2 regions of the Aeromonas genomosp. paramedia genome follow, and region 2 is predicted to be linked to the other one. Evidence: riboswitches for the same ligand, from Rfam matches in the RefSeq annotation. Region 2 holds a riboswitch; the other holds the start of a gene.

Region 1 (11,450 bases), on a different contig from region 2:
GATCGGACCAGCCTGGAGGCCTGTATGACGCTCACCCTTTTGCGCGAATTTCTGCTCAGCCAGCCCGGCGCCACCGAGGATACCCCCTTCGGCCCGGAGATCCTGGTCTATCGCATCGCCGGCAAGATGTTCGCCCTGGTGGACTGGCAGGCAGAGCCGCTGACCATCAACCTCAAATGCGAGCCGGAGTTGGCGCTTTTGCTGCGAGAGATCCATCCCGAGGTCAAACCCGGCTGGCACATGAACAAGCAGCACTGGAACACGGTGACCCTGAGCGAGGATCTGGACGCCGAGCTCTGGCAGGGCTGGATTGAACACTCCTACCAGCGGGTGGTGGCGGGCCTGCCCAAGGCCAAGCGGCCCCAGGCGTCGGCCTTGTCGGCAAAGGCGGGATAGCCCCCATGCCCCAGACACAAAAAAACGCGCCCGCCCGGATCAGGCCCCTGAGGGAGCAGCATATCCCCGCGCTGCTCGCCCTGTTCGAGCAGTCGGTGCGCCGCATGGGCCCGGAGCACTACAGCCCGGAGCAGGTGGAGCAATGGGCGCTGGGCGCCCGTCATCCGGGTCTCGCCAGCCAGTTGCGCGAGCACCACGGCTGGATCATCGAGCAGGAGGGCATCCCCCTTGGCTTTGTCACCCTGAGCGATGATGGCCATCTCAGCCTGCTCTATGTGAGCGCGGATCATCCGCGCCAGGGGCTCGGCGGCCTGCTGCTGGCGCAGGCGCTGCAGGCAGCGAGCCAGCTGGGTCTGCACAGCCTGACCACAGAGGCCAGCGCCTTCAGCCTCGCGCTCTTTCTGCGCCACGGCTTCGAGCAGGCCGGATTGGAAACCGTGGAGCGCGGCGGGGTCAGTTTTGTCCGCCATCGCCTCTACTGCCGCTTGCCAAGCGGGGGCCAGCCACTAAAATACCCACCATTTCCCCAAAGCGATGAATGAAGGCAGCCATCATGGTGGTAGAGAGCGACGGTTATATTGCGCTTATCGAGTATCTGGTAGAGAGTCTGGGCCTGTTCGAGAGCCAGCAGCAGGGCACGGGCACCCAGACCATAGAGGATCTGGTGAGCAACCGGGTGGCAGGCAACCTCATGGCCATCTGCGAGCAGAACCCCCAGCTCGACCCCAAGGTGCGTTTCATGATCATGCAGGAGGCCGACGCCGTTGTGGCCGATCTGGAGGAGGTGCTCTCCGCCGTCTGGCTGCGGGCGCCCACCCCGGCCCAGCACGCCTTCCTCGATGAGTTCATCGATCTCATCAAGAACCTGTTCGACAGCACCATCGGTTAGTCCCCTCCCCTGCGGCCGCAGGGCCCGCAAAGATCTGCAATGAAAAGGGCCGCCTCAAAGGGCAGCCCTGCTTGCTATCACTTCCGATTCATCGCGCTTGTCAGTTGAATGAATATCGAGGCAAGAAATGTGTCTGGTCTTGGCTGCCGTCCATGGTAGCTACCCAGTTAGTCTGCCGAGGTTCGGTTAAGTTCCCGGCCAGGACGCTTTTTTTAATATTTCTTTCAAAAAAACGAAACAGGGGCCTAATGGCCCCTGTTTTATCCAGACTGCGCCTCAGCGGTTCAGGCTGGGAGGCAGGCAGACGCCAATGCCCCCCAGTCCGCAATAGCCTTCCGGGTTCTTCTCCAGATATTGCTGATGGTAATCCTCGGCGTAGTAGAAAGGGGCCAGCGGCAGGATCCGGGTGGTGATGGCGCGGGCATCGCCGCTCGCCATCATGGCCTGCTGGTAGGCCGCCAGACTCTGCTGGGCGATGGCCTCCTGACTGTCATCCCCATAGAAGATCACCGAGCGGTACTGGGTGCCGATGTCGCCGCCCTGGCGCATGCCCTGAGCCGGATCGTGCTGCTCCCAGAACAGCTTGAGCAGCTCGCCATAGCTGATGACCGCAGGGTCGAACACCACCTGCACCGTCTCCGCATGACCGGTCAGACCGCTGCACACCTCCTTGTAGGTGGGGTTGGGCGTCAGGCCCCCCTGATAACCGGCGGCGGTGGAATAGACGCCGGGCTGCTGCCAGAACAGGCGCTCCACGCCCCAGAAACAACCCATGCCAAACCAGGCCAGCTCCATCCCCTCGGGCCAGGGGCCCTGGGTCGGGTGGCCGTTGACGGCATGCTGCTGGCCGATCGCCAGCGCTTCCCGTCGTCCCGGCAGGGCCTCTGCCGGTGAAATAATCTGCTCCATATGCCCTGTCCTTGAATAAAATCCCGCGCGAGGCGGCTGACGAAAAGGAACCCCGAAGATAACAGGTTATGAGCCCGGATCAACCAGGGCGGTCCCTTCAGCGGGCTGACCGCCTTCCGACTCGCCAAGGCGCTGGGTGTCTGCGGCTGGTCAAAATGGCGGCACAAAACATCAAAACCAATATTTAGTCTTGATTTGTGAATTTATTTTCATATATTGAGCAAATTGCTGCTTTTTTATGGAACGAAACACGTGCGTGAACGCGAACCCAGCCTGGTCCATGCCTTTCGGCAATCCACCCCCTATGTCAACGTGCACCGGGGTGCCACCTTCGTGCTGATGATGGGCGGGGAAGCCATCTGCCACCCCAACTTTGCCAACATCGTCAGCGACATCGCCCTGCTGCAGACGCTGGGGATCCGCCTGGTCCTGGTGTTCGGCTCGCGTCCGCAAAACGACGAGGCGCTGGCCCGTGCCGGCATCCAGGCCCAGTACCACAGACGGATCCGGGTCACCGATGACGAGAGCTTCGCCATCATCAAGCAGGTGTGCGGCGGCCTGCAATACGACATCACCGCCCAGCTCTCCATGGGGCTGGCCAACACCCCCATGCAGGGGGCGCGCATCAGCGTGGTGAGCGGCAACTTCGTCACCGCCCAACCGCTCGGGGTGGAAGATGGCATCGACTACTGCCACAGCGGCCGGGTGCGGCGCATCGACGTGGAGGGGATCACCCGCCAGCTGGATCAGCATGGGCTGGTGCTCATCTCCCCCATCGGCTGCTCGGTCACCGGCGAGAGCTTCAACCTGAGCTCGGAAGAGGTGGCGCGCCGGGTGGCGGTGGATCTCAAGGCGGACAAGCTCATCTGCTTCAGCAGCACCCAGGGGGTGATGAACAGGCAGGGCGTGGCCATCTCCGAGCTCTTCCCCGAGCAGGCCGAGGAGCTGCTGGTGGAGCTGGAGCAGGCGGGCGAGGAGATGTCCGGCACCGCCCGCTACCTGCGCGCGGCCATCGCCTCCTGCCGGGGCGGCGTGCCGCGCTCCCACCTGGTGAGCTATCAGGATGACGGCGCCATGCTGCAGGAGCTGTTCAGCCGCGAGGGGCTCGGCACCCAGATAGTGCGCGAAAGCGCCGAGCGGGCGCGGGCCGCCACCATAGAGGACATCGGCGGCATCCTGGATCTCATCCGGCCGCTGGAGGAGGAAGGCATACTGGTACGCCGCTCCCGGGAGCAGCTGGAGATGGAGATAGACAAGTTCACCATCATAGAGCGCGACGGCCTCATCATCGGCTGCGCGGCGCTCTACTGCTTCATGGAAGAGGCCATGGCCGAGATGGCCTGCGTCGCCATCCATCCCGAGTACCGCAACTCCAACCGAGGGGATCAGCTGGTAGCCAAGGTGGCCGAGCGGGCCAAGCGGCTCGGCATCCGCCGCCTGTTCGTGCTCACTACCCGCTCCATCCACTGGTTCCGGGAGCGGGGCTTCGATCCCCTGGAGGTGGAAGATCTGCCGGTGGCACGCCAGCGCCTCTACAACTGGCAGCGCCGCTCCAAGGTTTTGTCCAAGACCATTTCGTAACTGATTGATCTTGTGCCTGGTTGTTGCCAATTGTGTACTTTTTTACAAACTCGATTGACAGTGCAATCCAGAGCAGGGTATTTCTACATGCACGCCACCTTCCAGGGTGGCACCAGAAGAGGAGCGCTGCCCAGGCAGCCCAAGGGAGGACACCAGAGTCCGGTGAACTTGGGTCAGGGGGAGCAGCGCCGAGACGAGTGAGGCAACTGGATGCCTCAACGTCGGCTGCGGGGGCTGAATCCCCCGGGTTGTCATCGGTCGTGTGCATCCCACAGGCATCCAGCAGGATCCTTGTGGGATGGGCACCGCGGATGGAGTGCTTCTGGCCGGGATCCTTCGCTATTCCTGCCATTTTCTGCCTCCTCCTCTCTTTTGCCCGATGAAACCGGATTTTCACCTTGAGACAGGAGTATGCAATGAACCCGATCAACGTCGCCAAGTTTGGCGGAACCAGTGTCGCCGATGCCGCGGCCATGAACCATTGCGCCGACGTGGTGCTGGCCAATCCGGCGACCCGGGTGGTGGTACTGAGCGCCAGCGCCGGGGTCACCAACCTGCTGGTGAGCCTGGCCCAGGGTGAACTGGACGAAGCCGGGCAGGATGCCCAGCTCGACAAGCTGACCGGGATCCAGCAGGCCATACTGACGGCGCTCGGCAACCCGAGCGAGGTGAGCGCGCTCATCCACGCCCAGCTTGGCGACATTCGCACCATGGCCCGCCAGGCCTGCCAGCACACCGATGCCGAACTCGCAGACCGCCTCATCGCCTGCGGCGAGCTGATGTCCACCCGCCTCTTCACCGAACTGCTGCACCAGCGGGGCATCAAGGCCCAGTGGCAGGACGCCCGCCAGCTGCTGCGCACCGACAGCCGCTTTGGCAAGGCGACCGTTGATCTGGCCGCCACCCGCACCCTCTGCCAAGCCACCCTGGGCCCCCTGCTCGGTGACAGCCTGGTCATCACCCAGGGCTTCATCGGCGCCGACGCCGATGGCCGCACCACCACCCTGGGCCGGGGCGGCTCCGACTACAGCGCGGCCCTGCTCGCCGAGGCGCTGGACGCCGGCAGTATCGAGATCTGGACCGATGTGCCCGGCATCTACACCACGGATCCGCGCCTGGTCACCCGGGCCCGCCCCATCCCGGAAATCAGCTTCGTGGAGGCGGCCGAGATGGCCACCTTCGGCGCCAAGGTGCTGCACCCGGCCACCCTGCAACCCGCCCTGCGCCAGGACATTCCGGTGTTCGTGGGCTCAGCCCGGGATCCCGCGGCCGGTGGCACCTGGATCCGCGCCAGCACCGGCAGCAACCCGCTGTTTCGCGCCGTGGCCCTGCGCCGCCAGCAGGTGCTGGTCACCCTGCACAGCCTCAACATGTTCCACGCCTACGGCTTTTTGGCCGAGGTGTTCGGCATCCTGGCCCGTCACCGCATCTCGGTGGATCTCATCACCACCTCCGAGGTGAGCGTCTCCCTGACCCTGGATCACACCGGCAGCCAGAGCAACGGCGAGCCCATCCTGGGCGACAAGGTGCTGGCGGAGCTCGGCCAGCTGTGCAAGGTGGAGGTGGAGACCGACTTCGCGCTGGTGGCCCTCATCGGCAACCGCATGAGCGAGGCCGCCGGGGTGGGCAGCCGGGTGTTCGACGCCATTCGCGAGCACAACATCCGGATGATCTGCTACGGCGCCAGCGCCCACAACCTCTGCTTCCTGGTCAAGGAGAGCGAGGCGGGCCACATCGTCAACCGCCTCCATCAGGAGCTGCTCGACTGAGCCTGACAAAACCTTGCCAGCCCCTTCTCCCCGCGAGGGAGAAGGGCTGGCATCAGGGGAAGCCCACGGCGACCCTATACCAACGAAGAGGGGCGCCGATGCGCCCCTCTCGTCATGCTGTCGTCCCCATGTCAGCGCGCGGGCTGGCGGGACCGGGTCGGCAACAGGTTGGCCCGGATCTGCTCGCGCAGCCCCCCCAGCCGCAGCAACAGCGCCGCCTGGCTGAGCCCGGCCTCGTCAAACCCCAGGTTATCGGCCAGCGCCGGGAAGTGATCCCGCACCGCCAGCTCCAGCCAGTCGAGGCGACGCAGGGTCATGGGGCCGCAGCTCTTGCCGCTGAGATCGTCCTGGATGTCGAGCCGATGGCTGCGATACATGTCGCGCCACCAGTTGGCGGCGAGCGCCTGCTCGCTTGCCAGCGCCGCGCTCCACTCCCCCACCAGCCCCTGCATCCGGGCCAGCACGGGGGCGCTGGCCCCCTCCCGGCTCAGGTACTGCAACTCCCCCTTCGCCCAGGCGAGGCAGAGCGTGCGCCAGTGGCGAAACAGCGGCAGGGGATCGATCTGCTCCAGCCAGAGCCCGGACAGGGTGCGGGTCTCCAGCCGCTCAGGCACATGAAACGCCGGATCGGTGAGGCCGTTGGAGTTGAACTCGTGGAGGGGATCGAAGGGCCACATGTAGCCAAAGTCGAACACCGAGATCTGCTGGCCGTCGTCGAGCAGGTTGCCCGGGCTCGGATCCCAGTCAAACCAGCCCCAGCGGGCCAGCTCCGCCTCCACCGCCAGCATCTGCGCCAGGTTGCGCTCATTGAGCCTGCGCACCGGCTCTCCCCTCAGCCAGGGGGAGACCAGCACCCCGGCGCGGGCGGAGCCGAAGCTGGTGCAGACCACGTTGGAGAGGATGGTGGGGTGCAGCTCCCGCAGGCTCTCTATCTCCCGGCGCCGCTCCAGCTCGGTGAGAAAGGCGGTCTTGCCGTCGACGTTGGCCACCAGGGAGTCTGGCCGGCACCGCTTCAGGCACCAGTGATGGCCCTCCACCTTGAGGTGGAACACCTCGGCGGTGAGCCCGTGACCATAGACCTTGACGACGTCCGGGTGATCCTCGGTCAGCCTGGTCAACTGGGCCAGGGGCAGGGGGCAGTCCCGCTCACGCCCGATCCGGATCTCGTCCCCGTTCTCCAGCATCTGGAGCAATCTTGCCTGACGTGCCGCAACCTTGGGATTCATACATGTACCTCCAACCGTTACTGAGAGACTAAACAGCACCCCCCTCCCAGACCAGCGGCAAAGCCCCATGATGACGCTTTCATCACAGAATGAGTGCCCCTCCCGGATCGGGATCACAATTTGCACGCCCAGGCTGTCACCCAGGATTCATCCCGTCGTCATTAAATTGACATCAAGGAACAAGCCCCTCACCATCGGGTCAAAATAGATGCAGCGCTGCTGCCCTGCCCGCTCCAAGGATGAGCCCCTATGAATGCCCCCGTCTGTGGTCACAGCCCCTCCCTCTCCCGGTCTCTGGCCGGGTGGTTGTTCGGCCTGCTGATCGCCCTGCTGTTGCTGACCCTGGCCCTGCCGCTGCTCAATCCCGCCGGCTGGCTCGGGAAGGCACAACCGCTGATCCTGGGGCCCGCCGATCAGCCCATCGCCACCCTCACCCGCCACAGCCTGCTCTACAAGAGCGACAGTCGCGGCCTCTATCTGGTGGTGCGCAGCCAGTGGCAACTGCTCAAGCCGCTGCAGGCGGGGGACAAGGTGCGGGTGGAGCTGCTCAACGACAAGGGCATTCGCATCGATCAGCTGAGCCAGGCGGTGGAGAAGCGCCAGAAGTGTCGCCAGAACCGCTGCACCCTGGATCTCAACAGCGCCCTGCGCGCCCCCGACGACGCCCTGGACAGCCGCTATCAGCTGCGCATCGGCCTGCTGCTGGCGGACAGACCCGAGAGCGCCGAGTACAGCCAGATCCTGCAGACCCTGCCGGAGCGCGGCTTCAACCTGACCTATCTGATGACCAGCCTGCTGCTGGTGCTGCTGGTGAGCGCCGCCGTGCTCAGGGCCCTGCTGCCGCGGCTGCGCCGCAGCTACCGCTCCCGGGTGCTGGGCAGCCTGCTGCTCGGCAACCTCACCTTCGTGCTGCTGCACGGCTTCGTGGTGTTCAAGCTGGGGGAGTTTCTGCTCTGGTCGGGTTTTCGGCCCGAGCACTACTACCTCGCCTGGGGCAGCATGGTGCTGGGCTGGAGCCTCTGCGCCCTGGCGGGCTTCAACCTCTATATGGGGCTGGTCTTTACGGCCCTTTCGGGGATAGGGCTGCTCGCCAACTTCATGAAGATAGCCATCTACGGGGTGCCGCTGGGGGGGGACGATCTCGGCAACCTGATGGCCCTGCTGCACATACTGCTCGATCAGCACCCCGTGCTGCCGGTGCTGGCCCTGCTGGGGCTCTTGTTCCTGTGCTGGCGCTTCGCACTGTCGCGCTGGATCCTGCGCACCACAGCCGCCACCGCCGCCTTCTTCGCGCTCTGCGTGTTCGCCACCCAGACCGGCAACAAGCTGCTGGGGGCCAACATCCGCTACGTGGACAGGGCGGTCAACTATCACAGGGACATCATCCGCGCCGGTCCCGGCCTCTACCTGTTCAACCTGGTGGACGAGATGCTGCAAAGCGGCAACATCTTCCGCTACCCCCTGCAGATCAACGAGCGCACCCCAGAGCTCAGCCAGCCGGCCCCGGGCCAGCCGCCCCGCTTCGATCTGGTGATAGTCCTGCAATATGAGTCCCTCTGGCTCGACTGGCAGGGCAGGATCTGCGCCCCCGCCCCCACCCTCTCTCTGCCCGCCGGCGTGGCCCAGTGGCACAAGACCATCCACTCCCCCACCACGGGGGGCATGACGGTGCTGGCGGAGTTCGAGATGAATACCGGCCTGCCGGTGGGCCTGCTCAAGCAGGGGGTCGTGCCCTACTACTACCTCTCGGACAAGGTGCCAGGCCTTGCCAGCAGCGCCAGGCAGAACGGCTACCAGACCCTGTTCGCCCACCCCTATGTGGAGAAGTTCTGGGGCCGCGCCAAGGCTATTCCGGCGCTCGGCTACCAGGAGCGCTGGTTCGACACCCGCTTCACCACCCTGGAACACAAGGGGCTCTACATCTCGGATGATGCCCTCATCGATCACCTGATCAGGCGCAGCGAGCAGGATGACAAGCCGCTGTTCGCCTACGCGGTCACCATGCAGGGGCACGGCCCCTTCGACGGGGATCGCTATCGGGCCCAGCAGATCGACAGGGCCTGCCCGGATCAGAGCCCGGCGGAGCGGCAGTTGCTCAACACCTACTACACCGGGGTGGTGGACGCCATGGCCTCCCTGGAGCGGCTGCTCAAGACCCTGGACGGCTCAGGCAAGCGCTACCTGGTGGTGGCCTTCGGGGATCACCAGCCCTTCCTGATGTCGGCGGGCAAGGGCATCCATGGCGCCAAGCCCCCCCGGGATGCCCCCTACCAGATCCCCATGATGGCCTTCACCCGAAACGATGGCGCCATCGCACTCGATCGCCAGTTTGCCCCGGTGCGCCAGCTCTACCAGATGGGCCAGGCCACCCGAGCGCTGCTGGCGGGGGATCTCACCCCCATAGAGGACAGACCCCTGCTCCACCCGGTGCTCGGGGAGGAGAAGGGCTTCGACCCCTCCCCTCTGGTGCCGCAGATCCGCGCCAGCTTCCGGGCCGATGCATTACCCTGAGATCAATAAACAGTTAAGAGACGGGGGCCGCAGATCCTTGCCACACCTTCCGGGCCGATGCCCTGCCCTGATCCTGCCCGAGAGCCCAATAAAAAGAGGCCGCAACTGCGGCCTCTTTGCATTTCTCTTGCGACTAGCGGAGCCAGGGCTCGCACAGGGTGAGGGTCTGGGCGTCGAGATCCAGCTCGGCCTCGATGCCAAGCGGCAGCGTCAGCATGGGGTGGGTGTGGGCGCAGTCAAACTCCGCCAGTATGGGGAAGCCGGGCTCCCCCACCACCTCCAGCAGGATATCGAGGGGCTGCTTGCCGCTGCCCTGGCCGTCAAACAGCTCGTGCTTGCCGAGCACCAGTCCGCCGATGCGCTCGAACACCCCGCACAGCTTGAGGTGGGCAAATGAGCGCTCCACCGTCTCCGCCGACCGGAGGCTGTCTTCCAGCAGCAGAATGTCCCCCCGCGCTATGGGCGGCATATAGGGCGAACCCCAGATCCCCGTCAGGGTGTTGAGGTTGCCGCCGATCAGCCGGCCCCGCACCCGGCCGGAACCCACCGAGATCAACCGGTTTGGCAGGCACTGCTTGGCCCGGGTCTGGTTCTCCCAATCCAGCCGCTCGTCGGTCCATTGCGTCGGGGTCGGCAGGGTATGGGGCGCGGCGGCGCCACCGGTCAGACAGATCTGGCGAAAGCCCGCCAGGGTCTCGTTCACCAGCGGCGAGAGCTCGCCAAAGGAGGCCACCAGCGCAGGGCCATAGAAGGTGACGAGGTCGGTCTGGGCGTGGATGCCGAGCAGCAGGGCCGTCACGTCGGAGTAACCGACGATGATCTTGGGATCCTCTCTCAGCCCCTCGTAGTCCACATAGGGCAACAGGGAGTTTGAGTTGCTGCCGCCAATCACCGACATGATTGCCCGCACCTCTGGATCCCGGATGAGGCCATTGAGCTCTTCGGCCCGCGCCGCGATGGAGCCGGAGCGCCAGTGATCCCGCTCACCGGTCAGGCTGCCCGCCTTGAGCCTGAAACCCTGCCCTTCCAGAAATGCCCTGGCACGCTCGAACCGCCGGGGAGCCCAGGCGGTGGCCGCGCAGGAGGGAGAGAAGAAGCCTATGGTGTCGCCGGGCTTGAGCCCGGCGGGTTTGCGCAGTGCCATGGATGACGGTCGCTCCTGAGAGTCTGGGGCCGGGATCCCCAAGATCCGGCAGCAGGTTCCATCCTAATCCAGCTGTTTTCTCCCCGACAAGGGCCCATAGGCTCCGGACAGGCCCTTTTTTGTTTGGATAAACCAAACGATACAAGCCAGTCGGATAGAAAAAATAAACAACTTTCCCGGCCCAGGCCTCCCCTCATCCCCCACCCTTCTCCCGCAAGGAAGAAGGGTGAATCGCCCCCCCATGCCATGGCGGTGCCGCGCCCAATAAAAAGCCGACCTCGGGGTCGGCTTGTGACGGGACGTTTGGCCATGCAGGGCCGGTGCTGGCGGGCTAGATCACCACTGCGGTGCCGCTGATGCTGACCATCAGCATGCTGCCGTTCTGCCCCACCACCTCGTAGTCGATGTCGATGCCGACCACGGCGTTGGCCCCCAGCGCCTGGGCGCGCTCCTTGAGCTCCTCGAAGGCGATCTCCCGGGCCCGGGCCAGCTCTTTTTCGTAGGCGCCGGAGCGGCCGCCTATGATGTCGCGGATGCCGGCGAACAGATCCTTGAAGATGTTGGCGCCGAGGATGGCTTCACCCACGACGATGCCGCGGTATTCACGAATGGTCTTGCCTTCCAGGGTGGGGGTGGTTGAGAGGATCATGAGGTCTCCTGTGGGTTGGGCTGGGTGCGCGGGGCACCGTTGCCGTCATGGTAGCAAGGCGCTGGCCAAAGCATAACCCCGCCTTGCCGGAGGCGGCGGGAGACGCTGCGCCCCCGGCACTGACAAGTGACTGATTCAGCATTCAAAGTGCCATCTATACTGCCTGTGTCGCGGATCTTCTCCCTCTTTGCCAGATGCATCTGGCACTTGCCTGAGGGGGCCGATCCTCAGGATTGATGGGAGAGGGACCTTGATGAAACGAACGCTGCTGCTGTTGCCACTGACCACCTTGCTGAGCGCCCCCACCGAGGGGGCCGGCCTCTATCTGTACGAAACCGGCACCAACGATCTCGGGCTCGCCTCCGCCGGCATGGCC
Region 2 (11,450 bases):
CAAGAAGTTAAGGGTATCGTCAAGAACCTGACCGACTACGGTGCATTCGTAGATCTGGGCGGCGTTGACGGCCTGCTGCACATCACCGACATGGCGTGGAAGCGCGTTAAGCATCCTTCCGAAATCGTCAACGTTGGCGACGAGATCGCAGTCAAGGTTCTGAAGTTCGACCGCGAGCGTACCCGTGTATCCCTGGGTCTGAAGCAGCTGGGCGAAGATCCCTGGGTTGCTATCGCCAAGCGTTACCCGGAGACCACCCGTCTGTCTGGCCGCGTGACCAACCTGACCGACTACGGCTGCTTCGTTGAAATCGAAGAAGGCGTTGAAGGCCTGGTACACGTATCCGAGATGGATTGGACCAACAAGAACATCCACCCGTCCAAGGTTGTCAACGTTGGCGACGTGGTTGACGTGATGGTTCTGGACATCGACGAAGAGCGTCGTCGTATCTCCCTGGGTCTGAAGCAGTGCAAATCCAACCCGTGGCAGCTGTTTGCCGAAACTCACGCCAAGGGCGACCGTGTTTCCGGCAAGATCAAGTCCATCACTGACTTCGGTATCTTCATCGGTCTGGACGGCGGCATCGACGGCCTGGTTCACCTGTCTGACATCTCCTGGAACAACCAGGGCGAAGAAGCAGTACGTGAATTCAAGAAGGGCGACGAAATCGAAGCCGTTGTTCTGCAAGTGGACCCGGAGCGCGAGCGCATCTCCCTGGGTGTCAAGCAGATCGAAGAAGACCCGTTCAACAAGTACCTGTCTGACAACAAGAAAGGTGCTATCGTGAAGGGTAAGGTTACCGAGGTTGATGCCAAGGGTGCCGTGATCGAACTGGCTGACGGCGTGGAAGGCTACCTGCGTGCCTCCGACGCTGCTCGTGACCGTGTAGAAGACGCCACTCTGGTGCTGTCTGTTGGTGACGAAGTTGAAGCCAAATTCATGGGTGTTGATCGCAAGAATCGTACCGTAAGCCTGTCTGTCCGTGCCAAGGACGAGGCTGACGAGCGTGTTGCCATCGACAGCCTGAACCAACAAGAAGAAGTTGTGTTCAGCAATGCCATGATGGAAGCGTTCAAAGCCGCCAAGGGTGAGTAATCCTTGATGCAAGAAAAGGGCGGCTTCACGCCGCCCTTTTTTATCTTGGCATAATGAAAATTGCATGTGATCGGGGAAGGAGATTTAACCTTATGACCAAATCAGATCTCATCGAACAATTGGCTGCCAGCCGCATGCATATGCCGGCCAAAGATGTCGAAGCCGCCATCAAGGAGATCCTTGAGCAGATGGCATCGACCTTGCAAAACGGCGACCGGATTGAAATCCGAGGATTTGGAAGTTTCTCACTGCACTATCGTGCGCCCCGCGTGGGTCGCAACCCCAAGACTGGGGACAAGGTTGAACTGACCGGGAAATATGTCCCGCATTTCAAGCCTGGTAAAGAGTTGCGCGAACGCGTGAACATCATCGAATAATGCAGAAAATGGCATACCTGGGTATGCCTTTTTTATTTTTACGTCTTTAGATATGTGATTTGTCAGGTTTCTCGCAGTCTTTTCCCATTCGCTCTAGAGTCTGCCTGTAATTTTAAGGATAATCAGTCTCTCATTAGCTACAGACAGGGAGATCTTATGAAGCGTATCTTGGCCCTCATCCCATTGGTGCTGGTGTTTGTACTGACCCTCGCCATCGGTTCGCAAAATGGCCAGCTGGTGCAGTTCAACTATCTCATCGCCCAGGGGGAGTTCTCTCTCTCCATGTTGCTGGGGTTCTTCTTTGCCGGTGGCTTCCTGTTGGGCTGGCTGGTGTTCGGTCTGCTCTTCCTGCGCTTGAAACTGCAAAACCGTACCCTCAGTCGCACCATGCGTCGTCAATCCCGTGAGTTGGAGCTAGCCCGGTCGCCAGCCAAGGAATAATGTCCCTCGATGCTTGAACTGCTTTTCCTGCTGTTGCCGATTGCCGCTGGTTATGGCTGGTACATGGGACGCAGGAGTGTTCGCCAGGACACCCAGCAACAGAGTAACCAGTTTTCCCGCCAGTACGTGGCGGGCCTCAACTATTTGCTGTCTGACGAGTCGGACAAGGCGGTGGATCTCTTTATCCAGCTGCTGGAAGTCGACAGCGAAACCATCGAAACCCATCTCTCCCTCGGCAACCTGTTTCGTCAGCGGGGGGAGGTCGATCGTGCCATCAAGATCCACCAGAACCTGGTCGCCCGCCAGCTGACCCGGGAGCAGCGTCAGCTCGCGCTGCAGGAGCTGGCCCGGGATTTTCTGGCTGCCGGCCTGCTGGATCGGGCCGAAGCGCTCTGGAAGGAGCTGTGCGAAGACAGCGACTTTGAAGAGACGGCCCTGGCGCAGTTGCTCATCATCCATCAACAGCTGCGTGACTGGGACAAGGCCATCGAGGTCGCCATTCGCCTGCAGAAATTCCAGGGCAAGAAGCTGGCGGAGCCCATCTCCCATTTCTATTGCGAGCAGGCCGAGAACGCCTTGCGCGACGGTGACAAGGGGGCGGGGGTCGCCAAGTTCAAGCGGGCGCTCGCAGCCCACCCTGCCTGTGCTCGGGCCAGCCTGCGACTGGCCGATCTGTCGATGAAGGAGGGCAAGTTCGAGGAGGCCAGCAAGGATCTGCTGCGGGTGTTCGAGCAGGACATGGATTTTGCCTCCGAGGCCATGCCCAGGCTGCTCGATTGCTATCAGCAGCTTGGCCGCACCCAGGAGCTGATCCCGCTGCTGGAGAAGGCGGTGGAGGATCATGCCGGTGTCAGCGTGACCCTGGCCCTGGCCAATCTGGTGGAGGCCCGCGACGGCCTGAGCCAGGCCCGCGCCCTGGTGCTGCGCCAGCTGCGGCGCCACCCCTCCATGAAGGGGTTTTACCAGCTGGTGGGCTTCCAGCTGGCGAGCGCCGAGGAGGGGCCCGCCAAGGAGAGTCTGGAGCTGCTGCAGCAGCTGGTCGGCGAGCAGATCAAGATAAAATCGACCCACAAGTGCCGCCAGTGCGGCTTTGCCACCCATTCGCTGTTCTGGCAGTGTCCCTCCTGCCGGCAGTGGGGCTCCATCAAGCCTATCCGTGGCCTGGATGGTGAATAGCCCTTAGTGACAAAAGGTCCGTCCCCGCGCGTCTCGAGCGGGGGCGGCAAGCCTAACCTGGCGCAAACCCGAGTGAGCAAGATGCCAGACTGCGACCGGCTCGCCGGCCGTGTCGAGTCTGGATGTGGCATAACAACCCATAGGAAGTGACATGCAAGACCCCAAAGTACTGGTCGCGCTGGATTATCAGCACGAAGCCGATGCCTTCGCCTTCATTGAACAGATCTCTCCGGCCGAGTGCCGCCTCAAGGTGGGCAAGGAGATGTTTACCCTGTTTGGCCCCCAGTTCGTGCGCCAGCTGGTGGCCAAGGGCTTCGAGGTGTTCCTGGACCTGAAGTTTCACGACATTCCCAATACGGTTGCCAAGGCCGTGGCGGCGAGTGCCGAGCTCGGGGTCTGGATGGTGAATGTCCATGCCAGCGGGGGAGAGCGCATGATGCGCGCCGCCAGGGAGGCGCTGCTGCCCTATGGCGACAAGGCGCCCTTGCTGATTGGTGTGACCGTGCTGACCAGCATGGAGCAGTCCGACATGGCGCCCCTGGGTCTGGATGTGAGTCCGGCCGAGCAGGTGATCCGGCTGGCCACCCTCGCCAAGACGGCAGGGCTGGACGGCGTGGTCTGCTCCGCCGAGGAGGCTCGCGAGTTGAAAGCCTTGCTCGGCTCTGACTTCAAGCTGGTGACCCCGGGCATTCGCCCGAGCGGATCGGCGGCCGGGGATCAACGCCGGGTCATGACGCCGCTGGCGGCGGTGCAGGCGGGGGCCGACTACCTGGTGATAGGCCGCCCCATTACCCAGGCGGCGGATCCGGCTGCCGTGCTGGGGGCGATCAACGCCGAGCTCTGCCGATAAGGGCCGACCCCTGAATGACAACAGGCCGGATTGCAGATCCGGCCTGTTGCGTTTTGATGGGTAGCTGAGCGCTGCTGCAAATGAGTGGCAGCCCTTATCCCCAGGGGGTCAGGACTTGACGGTCTGCACACCCAGGCCGATGGGGAAGAGGCCGAGCAGCAGGCCGGCGGCCGAGCCGATGAGGTGCGACTCTATGTGCACCCTGGCGCCAATGAGGGCAGAGACAGGGCTCTCGCCCGCACTGTAAAAGTCCAGCCCGAGCTTGATGACGATGCCAAGCAGCATGAGCCAGCCCGAGTAGCGACGATAGCGGATATCCTGCATGGCCCCCCACACGAACAAGCCGTGCAGCAGGCCGGAGAGCCCCATGTACCATTGGGTCTGCGGGCACCACCACCAGATCCCGAGCCCGACGGCCGTCCCCAGCAGCAGGAGCAGCACGGGCAGGCGCCAGCCCGTCAGGTATTCGCGAAACAGGCTGTAGAGCACCGCAAGCCCGCTCAGGTTGAGCAGCAGGTGCCATCCGTTGGTGTGGGCCAGATTGCCTGTTATGATGCGCCACCCTTCGCCGTGGGCGATCAGGTCGCGATCGAAGGAGAGCAGGTGGTTAGGTACGGTGAAGAAGAGCAAGGCAGTGACGAGCGAAAGCGTGATGACCCAGAGCAGACCCGATTTTTCTGACAACATGAAACAACCCAACGACAGAGAGAGCCGATACTGTACACGCTGTGCCCGAGCCCTCAAAGCCTGCCTGTGTGAATATATCCGGCAGGTGCCCCACCTCGCACCGCTCCATATCCTGCAGCATCCCAACGAGGTCGCCCACCCCAAGGGAACGGCCGCCCTGCTGGCCGCCTCCCTCAGCCATGCCCGCATTCACGTGGGGGAGCACTTCGCCGATGCCGACTGGCTCAATGCCCTGCTCGCCGACCCCAAGGTGCAGTGCTATCTGCTGTGGCCCGATGATGAGGCCCTGACCCTGACCCTGGCGCAGGTGCGAGCGCACAGTGAGCAAGCCAGAGAGGTGCACTTCATCCTGCTCGATGGCACCTGGCGCAAGGCCTATCGCATGTTGCACAGCAACCCGGCCCTGCTGGGGTTGCCGAGGATCACCCTCGGCGCCATGGCGGGGCAATATTCCATTCGCAAGAAGCCGTTTCCCGAGGCGCTGTCGACCCTGGAGGCGGGCTACCATCTGTTATCCCAGTGGGAAGGGGAGCCCGAGCGCTTCGCCCCGCTGATGAACCTCTTTACCGAGTTGAACCGGCAGTGGCATGACTTTGCCCAAGGTCGCCGTGCCTGAATCTGAATTGCAAACAGGAGTGATGAACGTGAAAAAAGCCGTCGTGGTATTCAGTGGTGGTCAGGACAGTACCACCTGTCTGGTGCAGGCCCTGGCCCTCTATGATGAAGTGCACGCCATCACCTTCGACTATGGTCAGCGCCATCGGGAGGAGATCGAGACCGCTCGCCGTCTGGCCGGGCAGCTCGGGATTGCCGCCCACAAGGTGATGGATGTGACCATGCTGGGTGAGCTGGCCGTCTCGGCCCTGACCCGTGACGACATCCCGGTCAGCGGTGAGTTGCAGGACAATGGCCTGCCCAACACCTTCGTGCCGGGTCGCAACATACTGTTTCTGACCCTGGCGGCCATCTATGCCTACCAGGTCGGCGCCGACACCCTGATCACCGGGGTGTGCGAGACCGACTTCTCCGGTTATCCCGATTGCCGCGACGACTTCGTCAAGGCCCTCAATCAGGCGGTGTCGCTGGGGCTGGATCGCGCCATTCGCTTCGAGACCCCCCTGATGTGGCTCGACAAGGCGGAAACCTGGGCCCTGGCGGATCACTATGGCCACCTCGAGACGGTGCGCCAGCAGACGCTCACCTGCTACAACGGCATCCAGGGAGATGGCTGTGGCACTTGCCCTGCCTGCGAGCTGCGCAGCCGCGGCCTGCAGCGCTATCTGGACGACAAGGTGGGCATCATGGCCAGCTTGCGCGAGAAAACCGGATTGTGATCCTGCCTCTTTCGCCGGTTTGGGGTATAATCCGCGCCTTTTGCAGCAAGCCGTGACCGAGATGCACTACCCAATCAACGAGATCTTCCAGACCATCCAGGGGGAGGGCGTCTTCACCGGCGTGCCCGCCATCTTCGTTCGCCTGCAAGGCTGCCCCGTGGGCTGCCCCTGGTGCGATACCCGCCATACCTGGGTGGTGGATCCTGCCCGTGAGGTGGGTAGTCGCGAGGTGCTCGACCGATCCAACGAGTCCGACGGCTGGAGCAAGATGAGCACGGGCGAGATCCTGGGGAGCTTCGAGACCCTGGGTTACCGGGCGCGTCATGTGGTGCTGACCGGTGGCGAGCCCTGTCTCTACGATCTGCACGAACTCTCGTCGGCCCTGCTGGCGGCGGGATATCAGGTGCAGATCGAAACCAGTGGTACCAGCGAGATCCTGACCCACGCGCAGACCTGGGTCACCGTCTCCCCCAAGATCGGCATGAAGGGGGGCTTGCCTGTGCTGGTATCGGCTCTGGAGCGGGCCAACGAGATCAAGCATCCGGTGGCCACCGAGCGCCATATCGAGGAGCTCGATGCCCTGCTGGCCACGGCCAGCCTGCGTCCCGACGTGGTGATCGCATTGCAGCCCATCAGCCAGAAGCCCAGGGCCACCGAGCTGGCCATGGCGACCTGCATCGCCCGTAATTGGCGGCTCTCCATCCAGACCCATAAATATCTGAATATCGATTGATATGGACAGACTCTCCGATGAGCGGGTATTGCTCACCCTGGCGGGCAAGATGCCCTACGGTAAATATCAGGGGCGACGCATCATAGATATTCCAGAGCCCTATCTGGTATGGATGGCGCGCAGCGGTTTTCCGGCTGGTGCGCTGGGCCAAACCCTGGCACTGGCGTACGAGATAAAACTCAATGGACTGGAGTCCATGATTATTCCCATTATTAACAGGATGTCAGAATGAGAATATATACCCGGCAAGGGGACAAGGGCCTCACGCGGCTGGCTGATGGCTCCTCCCTGGCAAAAGATGACCGGCGGGTCGAGACCTATGGCGCCATTGACGAGCTCAATTCCCAGATAGGTCTGCTGATGGCCGAAATACTCGAGAATGAGCCGGCATTATTGGCTCAACTCATATTGCTGCAGCAGGAGCTGTTTGATTTGGGTGGGGAGCTGGCGTTTTCCAGCGAGGCGCAAAATGCCTCCCTGTGGCAGGTCAATGAGGCCTGGACGGCGCGGCTGGAGCAACAGATTGACGCCTACAGCGCCCAGTTGCCGGTATTGCGCAATTTCATTCTGCCGAGCGGTTCGCGGGCGGCGGCGCAGGCCCATGTGGTGCGCACCCTGACCCGTCGCTGCGAGCGGCTGCTGCTCGGCCTGAGCCGGGAAGAGCAGGTGAACCCGGCGATCCTGCCCTATCTGAATCGGCTAAGTGACTGGTTTTTCACGGTAGCCAGATACTTGCTGGTCTCTGCCGGTACCCCGGAAGTGCTCTGGGTCAAGGCGGCAGACAGGCGCTGAGGCGCCCGGCATGGAAACAATAAAAAACCTCGCATGGCGAGGTTTTTTATTGGGCGGGACCCTGTTTCAGATCAGATGGCAAAGTCTTCCACGGATTTGCCTTCGGCCACGGCCTTGGCAATGGCGGAGGGCATGCGGCCCTGGCCGGTCCAGGTTTTTTCCACGCCATTGTCCAGATAACGATATTTGGCGGGGCGGGGGGCACGTTTGCCCTTGCTGGCCTTGGTGCTTTCGGTGGCAACTGTGCCCACCAATTCAGCAGGATCTATCCCTGCGGCTTTCAACATTTCGGCGTATTCGGCAATTTTCTTCTGATGTTCTTCACGGGCCTGACGTTCGGCAGATTCATCCTGCTGGCGCTCGGCGACCACCTCGGACAATTTCTGCAGTCCCTCTTCCAGTTGCTCCAGGGACAAATCGCGGCAGGCTGCGCGCAGACTACGGATATTCAGCAGAATTTTCAGAAATTCGTTCATATTGGCTACCACGCGAGCAGAAATATTAATGGGAAGGGCTGGTTTTTCGATAATTTATAGGGGGGATTGGCACCAAGTCAAGCCTGCCAAAATAATTAATTAGGCAGATAAATAAAGTCCGGAAATTATTCACGACGCCCGCTTTATTCTCTTTGCAGGAGTTTCATTTCCGAATGAGTGCCGAGTAGATGAAAATATCGACTGTGTCGTATTTTATGAACCATTTGACTACCATTTTTCCGCTTATCGCCACACAAGCCTTGAAATTTAATCAAAAAACTTGCTATCACCCGGTGGCTCGATAAAATGTGCCGCGAATACCTTTAAGTAGAGGCGCGCTGCCTATGAGTAACCGAGCGGAGGGTGATGCCTGCGATGCTCGATGAAAGGAGTCGGCGCCGAAGTGACCAGGCCATCATACCGGGTTGCTGGTTCTGCATCGAACAGGTGCAGGACTGCCATAGTCATCCACTATGGAGCGCTACCTGAAGGGGCTGAGGAGTATGCCCGCCCTGGGTTTTGTTTCTTTGATCCTCTCGGTAGATCTCCACCTGTTGTCTTTAGGTGCAAAGAGATCATGGACATCGTTCATTACGCCGACTCCGGTTGGTCCGTCGTTCCCCCCCTGTTGGCCGTCGCCCTTGCGATCATCACCCGCCGCGTCCTGGTGTCGCTGGGGGTGGGCATAGTCGCAGGCAGTCTGCTGCTCAACCAGTTCTCCCCCCTCGAATCCCTGCATTACATGCTGAACACCGTGCTCAAGATCTTCTGGGTCGACGGTGCGCTCAACCGGGACAACGTCAACATGATCCTGTTCATGTTGCTGCTGGGGGGCCTCATCAGCCTGATGAGCGTCTCCGGGGCGACCCGGGCCTTCGCCGAGTGGGCCGCGCGCCGCGCCAAGACCCGCAAGGGGGCCAAGGCCCTCACCGGCATGATGGTCTTCGCCTTCTTCATCGATGACTTCTTCCACAGCCTGTCGGTGGGGGCCATCTGCCGCCCTGTTACCGATCGCTTCCAGATCTCCCGCGCCAAGCTGGCCTATCTGCTGGACTCCACCGCGGCGCCGGTCTGCGTGCTGATGCCCATCTCCTCCTGGGGCGCCTACATCATCGCCCTGGTGGGCGGCATCATGGCGGCCCATGGCCTGACCGATCAGAGCCCCATCTCCGCCTTCGTCGAGATGATCCCGATGAACCTCTATGCGGTCTTCACCCTGATCATGGTGCTGGTGGTGATCGCCTTCCAGCTCGACATCGGCGCCATGCGTCAACACGAGCAGTGGGCGCTGGAGGGCAAGCTGTGGGATGAGTCCAAGGGCCGTCCCATCGGGCTGGACATGGAGTCGCCCGAGGAGAGCAATGGCGGCATGATCGACATGGTGCTGCCGATCCTCACCCTGACCCTGGCAACCGTCTACTTCATGATAGATTCCGGCGCCGCCGTGCTGGCCGATAAAGGCCTGCCGTTCAGCGTGCTCGGCTCGTTCGAGAACACCAACGTCGGCTCCTCCCTGGTCTATGGCGCCCTGTGCAGCCTGGTGGTCTCCATCGGTCTGGCCATGCGCCTCAAGCTGGGTGCCAGCAACTGGATGAAGGCGGCCCCCCAAGGGATCATGGCCATGCTGCCCGCCATCAACATCCTGCTGTTCGCCTGGACCATAGGCGCCGTGGTGCGCGACGTGGAGACCGGCAAGTACCTGGCTTCCATGGCCAATGGCAACCTGCCGATCGAAGTGTTGCCGGCTGTGGTCTTTATCCTCTCCTGCGCCATGGCCTTTGCCACCGGCACCAGCTGGGGCACCTTCGGCATCATGCTGCCGCTGGCCGGCGACATGGCGGCTGCCAGCGACATCAGCCTGATGCTGCCGATGCTGGCTGCCGTGCTGGCGGGCTCCGTGTTCGGTGATCACAGCTCGCCCATCTCCAGCACCAGCATACTGTCTGCCACCGGCGCCGGCTGCCATCACATCGATCACGTGATGACCCAGCTGCCCTATGCGCTGGCCATCGCCTTCGGTGCCGCGCTCGGTTACCTGGTGATGGGGCTGATGCACTCTGTGCTGGCTGGCTTCACGGTCAGCGCGCTCTGGTTCCTGATCTTCTCCGGTTACCATTTGCGCAAGGCTCGGATGCACCGCGCCCTGGCCGTCGCATAAAGAGAACAAGGGGCCCACGGGCCCCTTGGTTTTGGCAGGGGCTTTGGTTAGCATGCCCCCCATCAATCCCGTTTCGGAACCCCATCATGGCTTCACTGCACTACAAATTCGCCACCATGAACTCGGGCAAGTCGACCCAGCTCATCCAGGCCCACTTCAACTATCTGGAGCGCGGCATGTATCCGTTGGCCATGACCCCCGCCATCGATGACCGCTTCGGTGCCGGGATCATCAGCGCCAGGGTCGGGCTGGAGCTGAAGGTGGAGGTCTTCAGCGACAGCTGCGATCTGTTCGAGATGGTCAAGGCGCGCCATGCAAATCGCCATATCGATGTGTTCATCGTCGACGAGGCGCAGTTCCTGACCCGGGAGCAGGTGTATCAGCTCGCCCGCATCGTCGATGAGCAGGATATTCCAGTGATTGCCTACGGCCTCAAGACCGATTTTCGTGGCGAGCTGTTCCCCGGCTCCTACCACCTGCTCTGCCTGGCGGACAAGTTCGAGGAGCTCAAAAGCATCTGCTGGTGCGGCAACAAGGCGCACATGAACTCTCGCGTCAACGAGGCGGGGCAGGTGATGCGCGACGGCGAGCAGGTGGAGATAGGGGGGAACGATCGCTATGTGTCGCTCTGCCGCAAGCACTATCTGGAAGGACGGGCTTACAGGTAAGCCACAGCATGGATAAGGGCGCCTCGGGGCGCCCTTTTTTGTCGACGAGCGGTTCAGTCTATCTCTATGTCCACCGGCGCTATGATGGGGTCGGCCACCGGCAGGCGGTGGAACAGCTGGCGAAAATGCTGCTGTACCCGGCCTATGTCCACCAGGGACATGCCGGAGGCGAAGCCGAACCAGACATAGAGGCCGGTGAGATCGCGAAACATGGGGGGCAGGTAGCGGGGGGCGTCGATGAGCCCCTCCAGATAGTGCTGATAGAGCACGGGGATGTCGTCCAGGGTCACCTTGCCGACAAACAGCATGGGCAGGATCTCCGGCACCCCTTCCAGCACCGCGCTGCGGATGAAGTTGACCGTCTCCACATAGCCCTTCACATAGGAGAGATCCTTGGTGAAGCAGGCGCCGCCCTCGACCATGCCGCCCCTAAACACCCGCTGGGTGATCTTGTAGGCATCGTGCTCGCTGGCCCCCTTCTCGACGAAGTGGCGGAACACCTCGATGAAGTCGGCGCCGCGCTCCGCCATGTCGATGGCCATCACACGATCCGAGATGCGCTTGGCCCTGTCCGGGAAGGAGCTGAAGGTGAGGGTCTCGATGAGCACGGCCAGCCCCTCCTGGCAGGCGGTGATGCGCGGCGAGCCGGCCCCCAGCCAGGTG

What was found. Region 2 has a riboswitch for lysine ahead of HB860_RS08675 (Na+/H+ antiporter NhaC family protein). Riboswitches for the same ligand answer to the same signal wherever they lie in the genome.
Region 1: it holds a riboswitch for lysine, as region 2 does, so the genes downstream of both, lysC (lysine-sensitive aspartokinase 3) here and HB860_RS08675 (Na+/H+ antiporter NhaC family protein) in region 2, are expected to answer to the same signal.

The regions. Positions count from the first base shown of each region.
Region 1 covers NZ_JAAROG010000017.1:154,158-165,607, forward strand. The annotation lists gene HB860_RS11250 (MmcQ/YjbR family DNA-binding protein) at 25-396, shown strand; gene HB860_RS11255 (GNAT family N-acetyltransferase) at 402-938, shown strand; gene HB860_RS11260 (DUF3802 family protein) at 950-1,285, shown strand; gene msrA (peptide-methionine (S)-S-oxide reductase MsrA) at 1,562-2,194, opposite strand; gene argA (amino-acid N-acetyltransferase) at 2,447-3,775, shown strand; lysine riboswitch at 3,884-4,105, shown strand; gene lysC (lysine-sensitive aspartokinase 3) at 4,192-5,544, shown strand; gene HB860_RS11280 (hypothetical protein) at 5,676-6,770, opposite strand; gene HB860_RS11285 (LTA synthase family protein) at 7,020-9,281, shown strand; gene HB860_RS11290 (S66 family peptidase) at 9,415-10,425, opposite strand; gene HB860_RS11295 (heavy metal-binding domain-containing protein) at 10,757-11,074, opposite strand; gene HB860_RS11300 (OmpP1/FadL family transporter) at 11,328-11,450, shown strand, end outside.
Region 2 covers NZ_JAAROG010000013.1:8,341-19,790, reverse strand. The annotation lists gene rpsA (30S ribosomal protein S1) at 1-1,095, shown strand, start outside; gene ihfB (integration host factor subunit beta) at 1,188-1,472, shown strand; gene HB860_RS08725 (LapA family protein) at 1,629-1,913, shown strand; gene lapB (lipopolysaccharide assembly protein LapB) at 1,923-3,089, shown strand; gene pyrF (orotidine-5'-phosphate decarboxylase) at 3,241-3,939, shown strand; gene rrtA (rhombosortase) at 4,048-4,626, opposite strand; gene HB860_RS08705 (tRNA-uridine aminocarboxypropyltransferase) at 4,592-5,242, shown strand; gene queC (7-cyano-7-deazaguanine synthase QueC) at 5,271-5,960, shown strand; gene queE (7-carboxy-7-deazaguanine synthase QueE) at 6,022-6,693, shown strand; gene HB860_RS08690 (DUF3820 family protein) at 6,695-6,925, shown strand; gene HB860_RS08685 (cob(I)yrinic acid a,c-diamide adenosyltransferase) at 6,922-7,485, shown strand; gene HB860_RS08680 (H-NS family nucleoid-associated regulatory protein) at 7,557-7,961, opposite strand; lysine riboswitch at 8,282-8,453, shown strand; gene HB860_RS08675 (Na+/H+ antiporter NhaC family protein) at 8,539-10,119, shown strand; gene HB860_RS08670 (thymidine kinase) at 10,206-10,787, shown strand; gene HB860_RS08665 (flavohemoglobin expression-modulating QEGLA motif protein) at 10,841-11,450, opposite strand, start outside.